Regions from separate parts of the Bradyrhizobium sp. SZCCHNPS1003 genome, predicted to be linked through region 1. Evidence: predicted binding sites of a transcription regulator. Region 1 holds the regulator's gene; the other holds the start of a gene.
The links. The regulator LexA, encoded in region 1, represses DNA repair genes until DNA is damaged. The targets are predictions, from matches to a motif close to TGTTCNNNNTGTGTTCNG.

Region 1 (5,698 bases):
ATCCCCGGCCTCACTATCAGCCATCCGATCAAGAAATGGGCGGCCGCGGCGGCGCTGGTCGCGGCGGCGTTCTACCTGCTGCTGTCGGGCGCGGAGGTCGCGACGCAGAGATCGTTCTTCATGACGGCCGTGGTGCTGATCGCGGTCACGGTCGATCGCCGCGCCGTCACCTTCCGCACGCTCGCGGTCGCGGCGATGATCGTGCTGATCGCGGCACCCGAAGCGCTGGTGCATCCGAGCTTCCAGATGTCGTTCGCGGCGACGCTCGGCCTGGTCGCGCTGGTGCAGTTCGGCCTGCCCAAACTGTTTGCGACGCCGGACAGCTCCACGGCGCAGCGCATCGCGCTGTGGGGCGGCCGCGAGCTTGCGATGCTGCTGCTGGCCTCGCTGATCGCGGGGCTTGCGACCACGCCCTATGCCGCGTTCCACTTCCATCGCGTCACGCCCTATGGCGTGCTCGCCAATCTCGCGGCGATGCCGGTGGTTTCGGTGCTGGTGATGCCCGCCGGACTGCTCGGCCTGCTGGCGGCGCCGTTCGGGCTCGACGGTCCCTGGTGGACGCTGATGGGCCTCGGCATCGACTGGATGATCGCGGTGACGCGCTGGGTGGCGGCGCTGCCTGGCGCGGTCGGGCGCATCCCGGGCTTCGGCATCGGTCCGCTGATCCTGGCCAGCCTCGGCGTCATCCTGATCGGCCTGCTGCGCACACCGCTGCGCTGGTCGGGTGCCGTCGGGCTCGTGGTGGCCACCGCGTGGGCCGCCACGACGCCGCTGCCCGATGTCCTGATCGCCGGCGATGGGCGTGCGGTGGCGGTGCGCGGTCGTGACGGACGCCTGCATGTGATGCGCACCGGCAAGGACGTGTTCGCCACCAAGGAGTGGCTCGCGGCCGACGCCGATGCCCGGCTGCCGGCGGATTCATCGCTCGCCGATGGCGTCTCCTGCGACGAGGCGGGCTGCGTGGTCGCGATGGCCGACGGCCGATTCGCCGCCTTGACCCTGCGCGCCGAGGCGCTCGACGATGATTGCGCCCGTGCCGCGCTGATCGTCACCACGCGCGCCGCGCCGTCATCCTGCGCGGCGGCCGTCATCGATCGCCAGCGCCTGCAGCAGCAGGGCGCCTTGATGCTGGTGCAGCGGGGCACCGGCTTCTCCGTCACGCCGGTGCGCGCCGGCGGCACCGACCGCCCGTGGTGGCCGGCGCCCGCCGAGGCCGGCGAGTTCGACACGACGCTGACGCCGCGTGCGCCGGTGTCGCGGCTTCAGGACGCGACGCCGCCGGAGACGGAGCAGGGCGAGCAGGATTGAGCGCCGGAGCTCGAACGTGCTGAGATGATACAACGTGCTGAGATGATACTCGGTGGCGTCGGGTCCATCGAACAGCGAGGGACCTTCGACCAGCGTGAACGCAGCGCCCGGATATCGTTGCCAGACGGCGATGTCATCAACCGTGACCGTTAGCCATCCGAACGGAAGCATGTAGCGGCCGGGCTCGGTGATCCGGTCGGCCTTGTTCCAATCGATCTTGTTGACCGCGGCGGCAAGCTCCCCCGGCACACAATGCCGGCCGAGGGATGTCGTTCCTATTCGATGCGATGCCGGAGCGTGAGGTTCGCCCGAAAGGACCTTGCGCTTGCAGAAACCAAATCTCCCCCGGCCGAAAGCTCGCTCATGACCGAGAGAAATGCGGACGCGCAGGCGCTCAGGTGATGCTGATGCGGCGAATCGGTGTGGCCTGCGAAGCCGGAACGTCCTCCGCCATGCCCGGGCGGCGCTCGGCCGGCTGCTTGCTGACCGGCAATTGTAGCACGGTGACGCGCTGGCCCTCGCAGAGCTGGGTCACCAGCACGTGGCGGCCGTCGGCGAATTCGATCGCGTCGTGATGGCGATCGGGGATGTGCGTCTCGATGCTGTTGAACTTCGCGACGCGCTCGCGGATCGTCCGGGTCCAGAGCCAGCGGCTGTCGTAGCGGACGTCCTCGACAAATGCCAACTCGGTGCCGGGCAGCATGCAGACTGCGACGGTCGGCTCGCTCTCGAGGGCGAAGCCGCGGGTGGCGGTGCCGCGAAACGTCGTCGAGATCAACGTCTCGCCGACCTTGGCGGGACGGGACGCAACCGCATGGAGGCTGTAGTCACACATCGGATCGCTCCTCGTTGAGAGATAGCCGACCCACGCTCCCCCCGGACAGGCGCAGGCCTCTATCAGAGTGGACATCGATGGTGATGTTAGCGCGCGCTTCACGGCAATTCTGCGCTGATCTGCACCGCGTGCGCCCGCGGGCGATCACAAGCGTTTGAGCATGCCGCGCTGCACATCCTGAGGTGCATTCGCGCGTGACCAATTTCGATCGGCGGAGAAGCGCGTGCGCTCGCCGCCGATCGACCGATCGCGTCCGCGATCAGTACTTGCGATACAGCCCGACCAGCTTGCCTTGGATCTTCACCCGGTTGGGCGGCAGGATGCGCACCTCGTAGGCGGTGTTGGCCGGCTCCAGCGCGATCGATGCGCCGCGGCGGCGGAAGCGCTTCAACGTCGCTTCCTCATCGTCGATCAGCGCTACCACGATGTCGCCGGTGTCGGCGGTCTCGTTGCGCTGGATCAGCGCCATGTCCCCGTCGAGGATGCCGGCATCGACCATGGAGTCGCCGCGCACCTCAAGCGCATAGTGATCGCCGTTGCCGAGCATGTCGGCAGGCACGCTGATGGTGTGGCTGCGCGTCTGTAGCGCCTCGATCGGGGTACCGGCGGCGATGCGGCCCATCACCGGCACTGCGACGGGGCGCTCGCCATCGTCCAGCGCGGGAGTGCTGGTGCGCACCTTGCCGAGATTGCCCTCGATCACCGATGGGGTGAAGCCGCGGCGGTTGTTGGCGGCCTGTGACAGCTCGGGCAGCTTGATCACCTCGATCGCGCGGGCGCGGTTGGGCAGCCGGCGGATGAAGCCGCGCTCCTCGAGCGCCGTGATCAGGCGATGAATGCCGGACTTCGAGCGCAGATCGAGCGCATCCTTCATCTCGTCGAAGGACGGCGGCACGCCGGCTTCCTTGAGCCGCTCGTTGATGAACCGCAGAAGTTCGTACTGTTTGCGCGTCAGCATCTCGACCTGGTCCCCAGTTTGTTGTCGTCCGAGTCCAGGAGCTGCGCCTTGAGCACAAACCGGCTGAGAGCGCCTTGGAGTCGGACCATCATCGCGTCGCCCGCAACATACTAAAAACAAATCATGAACGGACACTATATGTTCGATGTGTGTTCCGCAATCCTTAAATTGTAGTGAACGGACCGGGCTTTGCCGGGGGAAACGGCCTAGCTCGGCAGGCGCAGGATCTCGCACGGGCTGCCGGCGGCGGCCTTCGGCGCATACGCCCGCCGGATCACCAGCGCCTGCGAGAGCGCGAGATTGCCGAGCAGCGACGAATCCTGCTGCGTCACCGGCGTTGCGATCAGGGTGCCGTCGGCGCGCTCTTCGAGCTGCGCCCGCAGATAGTCCTCGCGCGAATCGTTCGCCCCGAGCTCGCGGCCGAGCAGGGCGGTCTCGCGTGGCATGCGAGCTTCGTCACGGCCGAGCAGCCGCCGAATCAGCGGCACCAGGAACAGGATGGCGCAGACATAGGACGACACCGGATTGCCGGGCAGTCCGATCACCCTCATGTCGCCGAGCCGTCCGTGCATCATCGGCTTGCCCGGCCGCATCGCGATCTTCCAGAACGCCATCTCGATGCCCTCGGCTTCGAGCGCCTGCTTGACGAGGTCGTGATCGCCGACCGAGGCGCCGCCGGTCGTGATCAGGATGTCGGCCTTGGCCTCGCGCGCCCGCCGGATCCCGGCGACCGTGGCCTCCATCGTATCCGCGGCGATGCCGAGATCGATCGGTGTCGCGCCCTCGCTGCGCACCAGCGCCCGCAGGGCGTAGCCGTTGGAATAGACGATCTGGCCCGGGCCGGGCGTCGAGCCCGGCATCACGAGCTCGTCGCCGGTGGCGAGCAGCGCCACCTTCGGCCGGCACCGCACCGGCAGTGCCGGATGATTCATGCTGGCCGCCAGCGACAGGTCGCGGTCGCTGAGCCGGCGGCCCGCCTTCAGCAGCACCATGCCCTGGTGGAAGTCGACGCCCGCGGGCCGAATGTGCCGGCCCTTGATCGCGGCCTCGGTGATGACGACGTGGCCATCTTCGGCGATCGTGTCCTCCTGGATCACCACCGCGTCGGCGCCCTCAGGGACAACGCCACCAGTGAAGATGCGCGCCGCCTCGCCGGGTCCGACCACGCGATCGAACGGCCGCCCCGCCGCGACCTCGCCGATCACCCTCAGCCGCACCTTGGCCTGGGCTGCGTCCGCCGCGCGTACGGCGTAGCCGTCCATCGCCGACATCGCCTCGGGCGGCTGCGTCCGCAGCGCCGCGAGGTCGCGGGCCAGGATGCGGTGATGGGCCTCGTCCAGCGTCACCAGCTCCTCGGCCAGCGGCTCGGCGCCGGCGAGCACGGCGGACAACGCATCGGACACCGGCATCAGGGCCATGAGAGTTCCTTCGGACGGAGACGGCAGATCGAATGAGTCGCCTTCTAACCGAACGCGCACAGCGCGGCCAAGGGCCTAGGCCGCTCCCTGCGTTCTGACCGTCTGATGTTGGCCGCGTCCGGGCCGCTGCCTCACGATCGCGCGAGAAACCCTGCAATCAGTGCGCAGAAGGTCGACCGCAGTGCCAAGGCGTTGGCCGATGCGCCGTTCCGATTAGCTCCCGCCCCGCGTTCTATCCAGCAGCCGCGCGACAGGCGGCGCGCTCGGTCGTGTGCAGGATATCCGCCACCATGTTCCGCAGCCAGACCGATGCTGCATCACGATCGAGCTGCAGCGGCCAGACCATCGAGACGGCCGGCAGCCGCAGCTTCAACGGCGCGGGACAGAGCGTCAGCCCAAATCGCGGCCCGTAGAGCTTTGCCATCCTGGTCGGTATCGTCGTGATCACCGGTGATGCGGCGACCGTCGCCAGCACGCTGAGGAATTCCGAGGAGGCTGAGACCACGTTGAGCTCGGTCCCGATCTCATCCAGCGCCGCCTCCAGACAGCCCTGCAGGCTGTTGGTCAGCGTCACCAGCGCGTGCGGAAGCGACAGATAGTCGGCGAGGCTGATCGGCGTTTTCATCGCGATGCGCTTTGGATTGTAGACGCAGCTCAGCGCCTGCTCGAACAGGAGCTGGGATCTGTGCCGCTGTGCGACGGCGTCGAAGCAGCCGACCGCGACATCCAAGGCTCCGTCGTCGAGCAGGCGATGCACTTCGTTGCGCTCGGTCGGCCGGCTGAGAAGCCGCACGCCGGGCGCCGTTCGACGGAGCACCGCGGTGAGCTCGGGGATCAGCAGCAGCTCGACCTCACTTGAAAATCCCAGGCGGATGGTGCGCTGCTCGGTCGCCGGGTCGAACTCCGGTGCGGCATGCAGCGCTGCCTGCATCTGCCCCAGCGCCGCCCGAACCGGCCCGGCGAGCACCGCAGCCTTTGGCGTCGGCTGCATGACGGCGCCGACGCGGACGAACAGCTCGTCCTGCAGCAGCACGCGAAGCGTCGACAGCGTATGGCTCATCGCAGGCTGACCCACCTTGAGGCGTGCGGCCGCGCGCGTCACGCTGCGCTCCTGCATGAGCGCGTCGAACGCGACCAGCAGATTGAGGTCGAAGGAGCGAAGATCGAAGTGATCGATGG
Region 2 (5,698 bases), on a different contig from region 1:
TGGCGTCCTGCGGTCCAGCATGCGCCTTGTTGAAGCGGTTCGGCGTGAAGGTCTGCGGCATGTTCCACGGCTTCAGCCGGAACATGCAGCGCCGTTCGTCGATCGCAGCGGCCTGCCGGAAAATCTTCACGCTCGGGTTCTCGATCGAGAAGGCGAGCTCCTCGAGGCTGGGGAGGGCGAGGAACCGGTCGGTGCGCGGCACGATGACGCTGGCCACCGTGTCCCACACGCCGACGAAATGGATCGTTGGCCAGCGTGTCGAGGTGATGCGCGCGAATTGCGCGGCCTGGTCGTCGCGGCTCTCGGGAATCGGCCCTTCGTCCTCGGTGCTCTCGACCTCGGTGGTGATGCCGCGTCCGGCCTTCGGATTGTCGGAGGAGTACTTCTTGTAGGCGATCACGCCCGAGCCGGCGAGATTGATCTGATCGGGCGAGATCAGCCCGACCTTGTGGATCAGTCCGGCAAGCACGCGCACGGTGTAGGCGCCGCGTGAGAAGCCGAACAGGAAGATGCGGTCGCCTTGCTGGTAATGCGTGGCGAGGAAGCAGTAGGCCCTGATGATGTTGTCGTCGAGGCCGTACCCGGTGGCGAGCCCCAGCACCATGTTGAAATTGGCCCTGAAGCGATGCCAGCTGTCCGGCTGTGTCAGGGTGCCGACGCCGGGATCGTAGAACACGGCCTGGAGTGGCGTCGTCTTGTCGGTCTTGCGCAGGCAGCGATAGAGCTTGAGCACGTTCGAGATGTTTTCGCTGATCTCGTTGCCGGTGCCGTCGCAGCAGATGACAATATTCTTCATGACAAAGGAATGTCCGCGATAATGCTACCGCAACGAGTGTAGAGCATCGGGCTGGTGTTGGGGAGGTCGGTTCCTATGGCACTTCGTCTGGGTCGCTGTTGCGCGCCGCGCGACGGACATAGCGAAGTGATCGAATGGCGCCGCCGTACGAACGGATGGTCACTCGACGTGTCCGGTCGCCCCGCGCCGGCTGCCGTGTCCAGAGTTGTCGGCTGGTCACGGCATCCGCAAGCAAAACGGCCGGATCTCTCGATCCGGCCGTTTCGACATCTCGCTTCGCTCGAAGCCCCGCCTGTGACGCGTCCGGCTTCTGCATCAATCGTGGATTTCGGCTTGCTCTCTCAGCTCGCCTTGGCGACCGGGGCAGCGTCCGCCGCTTTCTTCTCGATGGCGCGCTTCAGCTCCAGCGCGCGCGGCGACAGCGCCGCAGCGTTGGCCTTGAGCAGATAGGCGTCGAGGCCGCCATTGTGGTCGACGCTCTTGAGCGCGTTGGTCGAGACGCGCAGGCGCACGTTGCGGCCGAGTACATCCGAGATGAAGGTCACATTGCACAGGTTCGGCAGGAAGCGCCGCTTGGTCTTGATATTGGAGTGGCTGACCTTGTGGCCAACCTGGGGGCCCTTGGCCGTCAGTTCACAGCGCCGCGACATGGCAGTAAATCCTCTCTCATCCCCGCACCCTTCGTCCGCCTGTGTCGGCGGGCCGCGGGGGTCCAAAACTCGTCCAGCTCGTCTCTGGGAGATGCGGTCCTATAGGGGGGATGCGGCTTTTCGTCAAGGTTTTGAGGGATGGGGCCGGTGGCACCTTGCCACGCGCCGAATCGCAGGGCTGCCTCGCTTCACGGCGGCGGTATTTGCGCCCGCGGCACGGCGTCCGGCCATAGGCGTCCGCATGGCCGTTTTTCTCTGAAAGACGTCGTACAATCAACATCATAGCCGATCGCCGGAGACCACATAAAGGGCGTATTCGGGCGTGATGAGTGGACGCTCGCGCGATGGCGCGTCAAACCGGCCCGTCGAGCCCGGCGGATTGCAGGGGCTCACGGGGAGTTTGGGCCGCCCGATGCGGCTTCGCCGGAAGCGGAGCCGGACGTAAAGCGCTGGACAATCGGCCAGGATGTGACCGGTTCGCGTTGTTCAGGAGCGTTTTTGGCGTAAGTAACAGCAGTGGCGCGGCACAGGGGCCGGGGCCCGACAAGCGGATCGGCAGGACCATTTCGACGTGACCAACAGCACGGCCTTCTTCCGTTTCCGGCGCCTGGCGGTGGCCGGCTCCATCGCGGCGCTCCTGCTGCTGGCCCCCCACGGCGCCTGGGCACAGGCCCGGCTGGACGCCCAATATGAGGCTTCGCTGGCTGGCATCCCCGTCGGCAAGGGCACCTGGGCGGTCGAAATCGGGGATGATCAGTATGGCGCCGCAGCTCAGGGCGGCACCGCGGGCCTGCTCAAGAGCTTCTCCCAAGGATCGGGCACCGGGTCGGTGCAGGGGCGCGTCGTCAACGGCGCCCTGGTCGGGCAGAGCTACCAGGCCTCGACCACCACGGGAAAGAAGTCCGAGCAGATCCGCATCAATCTGCAGAACGGCACCGTGAAGGATTTCGCCATCGAGCCGACGCCGCCGGTCGATCCCGACCGCATTCCGGTAACGGATGCCCACAAGCGCGGCGTGCTCGATCCGATGACGGCCTCGCTGGTGCGGGTGCCGGGCAATGGCGAGCTGCTGTCGCCGGACTCGTGCCGCGGCGCTGCGCCCGTGTTCGACGGCCGCATGCGCTACGAGCTCAAGCTCGACTACAAGCGCATGGAGAACGTCAAGGCGGACAAAGGCTATCGTGGTCCGGCGCTGGTCTGCGCGGTCTACTTCACGCCGGTCGCGGGTTACATCCCGGACCGGCCGGTGATCAAATATCTCGCCCAGGCCCGCAACATGGAGATCTTCTTCGTGCCGCTCGCGGGCACGCGCATCCTGGTGCCGTTCCGGGTCGTGATTCCGACCTCTTTCGGCAAGGCGATGCTCGAGGCGACCTCCTTCATCACCCAGGCCTCGCCGCACGTCGCGAAAACGCAGTAGCGCGCGGCGGAATCCTCGTTGTCCGGCCGGCGCCGTCATTGCGAGGCCGCCCGGAAAGCCAGCATGTGTGATCCGGCGCGCGGCCTGAACGACGGCTCGCGTGAATCCGTTTGACTCTTCGCCGATTCTGATTCGACTCGGGCCTGCTCGAAACAGCGCCAGTTCCCTCGCGAAAGCGTTGCTTGTCGAGACTGTGAAAACTTGATCTAGTGCTGCCTTGATCGCGCGGCGCGAGATGTTGCGGTGAACGAAGCCGGAAAGGCGCTGGAGTCAGCGATTCGGGCGTGATTCGTTCTCAAGGCGTTCCGAAGCTTAAGCTGCGTCCCTATATGCGTAGCAATGTGACACAGGTGTGAGGATCGCAGCCTCTCAGAACGACGATAATTCCAGCATCCATCGCGCCTGACCCGCGCGCCTGCAACGCCGGCCTCGAGACCCAATTTAACGAATGGCTTTTTCGTCTTCTTCGGCAGCCTCGCCTTTCGAGCGCGCGTCCGACCGTGCTCCCGGAAGCGGCGTCACCGCCGTGCTCGGCCCCACCAACACCGGCAAGACGCATCTGGCGATCGAGCGCATGCTCGCGCATTCCTCCGGCATCATCGGACTGCCGCTGCGGCTGCTCGCGCGCGAGGTCTACAACAAGATCGCCGATCGCGTCGGCAGCGAGGCCGTTGCGCTGATCACCGGCGAGGAGAAGATCAAGCCGAAGAACCCGCGCTACTGGGTGTCGACCGTCGAGGCGATGCCCAGGGATCTCGACGTGTCGTTCCTCGCCGTCGACGAGATCCAGATCGCCGCCGATCTCGAGCGCGGCCACGTCTTCACCGACCGCATCCTCAACCGGCGGGGCCGTGACGAGACGCTGCTGCTCGGGGCTGCGACGATGCGCCCCATCATCGAGCGGCTGCTGCCGGGCGTATCGACCGTGACGCGGCCGCGGCTGTCGCAGCTCGAATTCGCCGGCGACCGCAAGATCACGCGACAGCCGCGCCGGACTGCCATCGTGGCCTTCTCTGCCGACGAGGTCTACGCCATCGCCGAGCTGATCCGCCGTCAGCATGGCGGCGCCGCTGTGGTCCTGGGATCGCTGTCGCCGCGAACCCGCAACGCGCAGGTGGCGATGTTCCAGAACGGCGACGTCGACTATCTCGTCGCCACCGACGCGATTGGCATGGGGCTCAACCTCGACGTCGACCACGTCGCCTTCGCGTCCGACCGCAAGTATGACGGCTATCAGTTCCGCCGGCTCACGCCGTCGGAGTTTGCCCAGATCGCGGGCCGTGCCGGACGGGCGACGCGCAACGGCACGTTCGGCACCACCGGGCGTTGTGCGCCGTTCGAGCCCGAGCTGGTCAATGCGCTCCAGAACCACACCTTCGATACCGTGAAGGTGCTGCAATGGCGGAACTCCAGGCTTGATTTCGCGTCCTTGAGCGCGCTTCAGGTCTCATTGGCGATCGCGCCGGGGCATGAGGCGCTGACGCGCGCGCCGATCGCGGAGGATCTGCGCGTGCTCGATCATGCCGCGCGCGACGCCGAGGTGCGCGACATGGCGCATGGCGCGGCCGCGGTCGAGCGTCTCTGGGAGACCTGCCAGATCCCCGATTATCGCAGGCTGTCGCCGGCCGCCCATGCGGAGCTGGTGACCACCGTGTTCGGCTTCCTGATGCAGAAGGGGCGTATTCCGGACGCCTGGTACGCCGCACAGGTCGATCAGGCCGACCGCGTCGATGGCGACATCGACACGCTGTCGGGGCGGATTGCACAGATTCGTACCTGGACCTTCGTGGCCAACCGGCCAGACTGGCTGCGCGACCCTGATTATTGGCAGGGGATTACCCGCGAGCTCGAAAATAAATTGTCAGACGCCCTTCATGAACGGCTCACGGAGCGTTTCGTTGATCGTCGTACCAGTGTATTGATGCGGCGCCTGCGGGAGAACAGTGTTTTGAATACGGAAATCGGCAAGACCGGCGAAGTGATCGTTGAAGGGCACGCGATCGGCCGTCTGGATGGATTCACCTTCGCGCCCGACGCCGCCGAAGCCGGCTCGGAGGCCAAGGCCTTGCAGGCTGCTGCCCAGAAGGCGCTGGCCGGCGAGATCGAGGCGCGCGCCGAGAAGCTGTCCAGCGCGCCCGACGAGCACATCGTGCTCACCGCCGACGGCACGGTGCGCTGGACCGGCGACGCGGTCGCGAAGCTGGTCGCGGCCGACGACGCTCTGCATCCGCGCCTGCGCATCATCGCCGACGAGCGGCTGACGGGTGCTGCGCGTGACAAGGTGCAGGCGCGGCTCGATCTCTGGCTGAAGACGCATATCGAGAAGCTGCTCGGCCCGCTGTTCGAATTGTCCAAGGCCGAGGACATCACCGGTATCGGCCGCGGCATCGCGTTCCAACTGGTGGAGGCGCTCGGCGTCATCGAGCGCGCCAAGATCGCGGCCGAGATGAAGGATCTCGACCAGCCGTCGCGCGCCACGTTGCGCAAATATGGCGTGCGCTTCGGCGCCTATCACATCTACGTCCCGGCGCTGCTCAAGCCGGCGGCGCGCGCGCTCGCTGCGCTGCTGTGGGCCGAGAAGCAGGGCAATGTCGACATGTCCGCGCTGACCGGCGCGCAGCATCTGGCGAGCTCGGGCCGGACCTCGTTCCCGGTCGACAAGGCGCTGCCGCGCGATGCCTATCGCGTGCTCGGCTACAAGCAGGCGGGCGAGCGCGCGGTGCGCGTCGACATCCTGGAGCGGCTGGCCGACCTGATTCGTCCCGCCCTGGCCTGGCGCGACAATGCACCGGGCGAAAAGCCCGCCGGCGCCTTCGACGGCCGCGGCTTCGT

Region 2: QX126_RS20555 (helicase-related protein) is a predicted target of LexA. The motif match lies at 3,157-3,174, and genes of this name have one in related genera.

Annotation. Positions count from the first base shown of each region.
Region 1 is NZ_JAUHIU010000003.1:315,563-321,260, reverse strand. Features, by position in the region: gene QX126_RS07380 (ComEC/Rec2 family competence protein) at 1-1,308, shown strand, start outside; gene QX126_RS07375 (hypothetical protein) at 1,703-2,143, opposite strand; gene lexA (transcriptional repressor LexA) at 2,403-3,101, opposite strand; gene glp (gephyrin-like molybdotransferase Glp) at 3,308-4,519, opposite strand; gene QX126_RS07360 (LysR family transcriptional regulator) at 4,752-5,698, opposite strand, start outside.
Region 2 is NZ_JAUHIU010000012.1:57,575-63,272, reverse strand. Features, by position in the region: gene QX126_RS20570 (DUF2235 domain-containing protein) at 1-796, opposite strand, end outside; gene rpmB (50S ribosomal protein L28) at 1,138-1,446, opposite strand; gene QX126_RS20560 (DUF3108 domain-containing protein) at 2,087-2,866, shown strand; gene QX126_RS20555 (helicase-related protein) at 3,315-5,698, shown strand, end outside.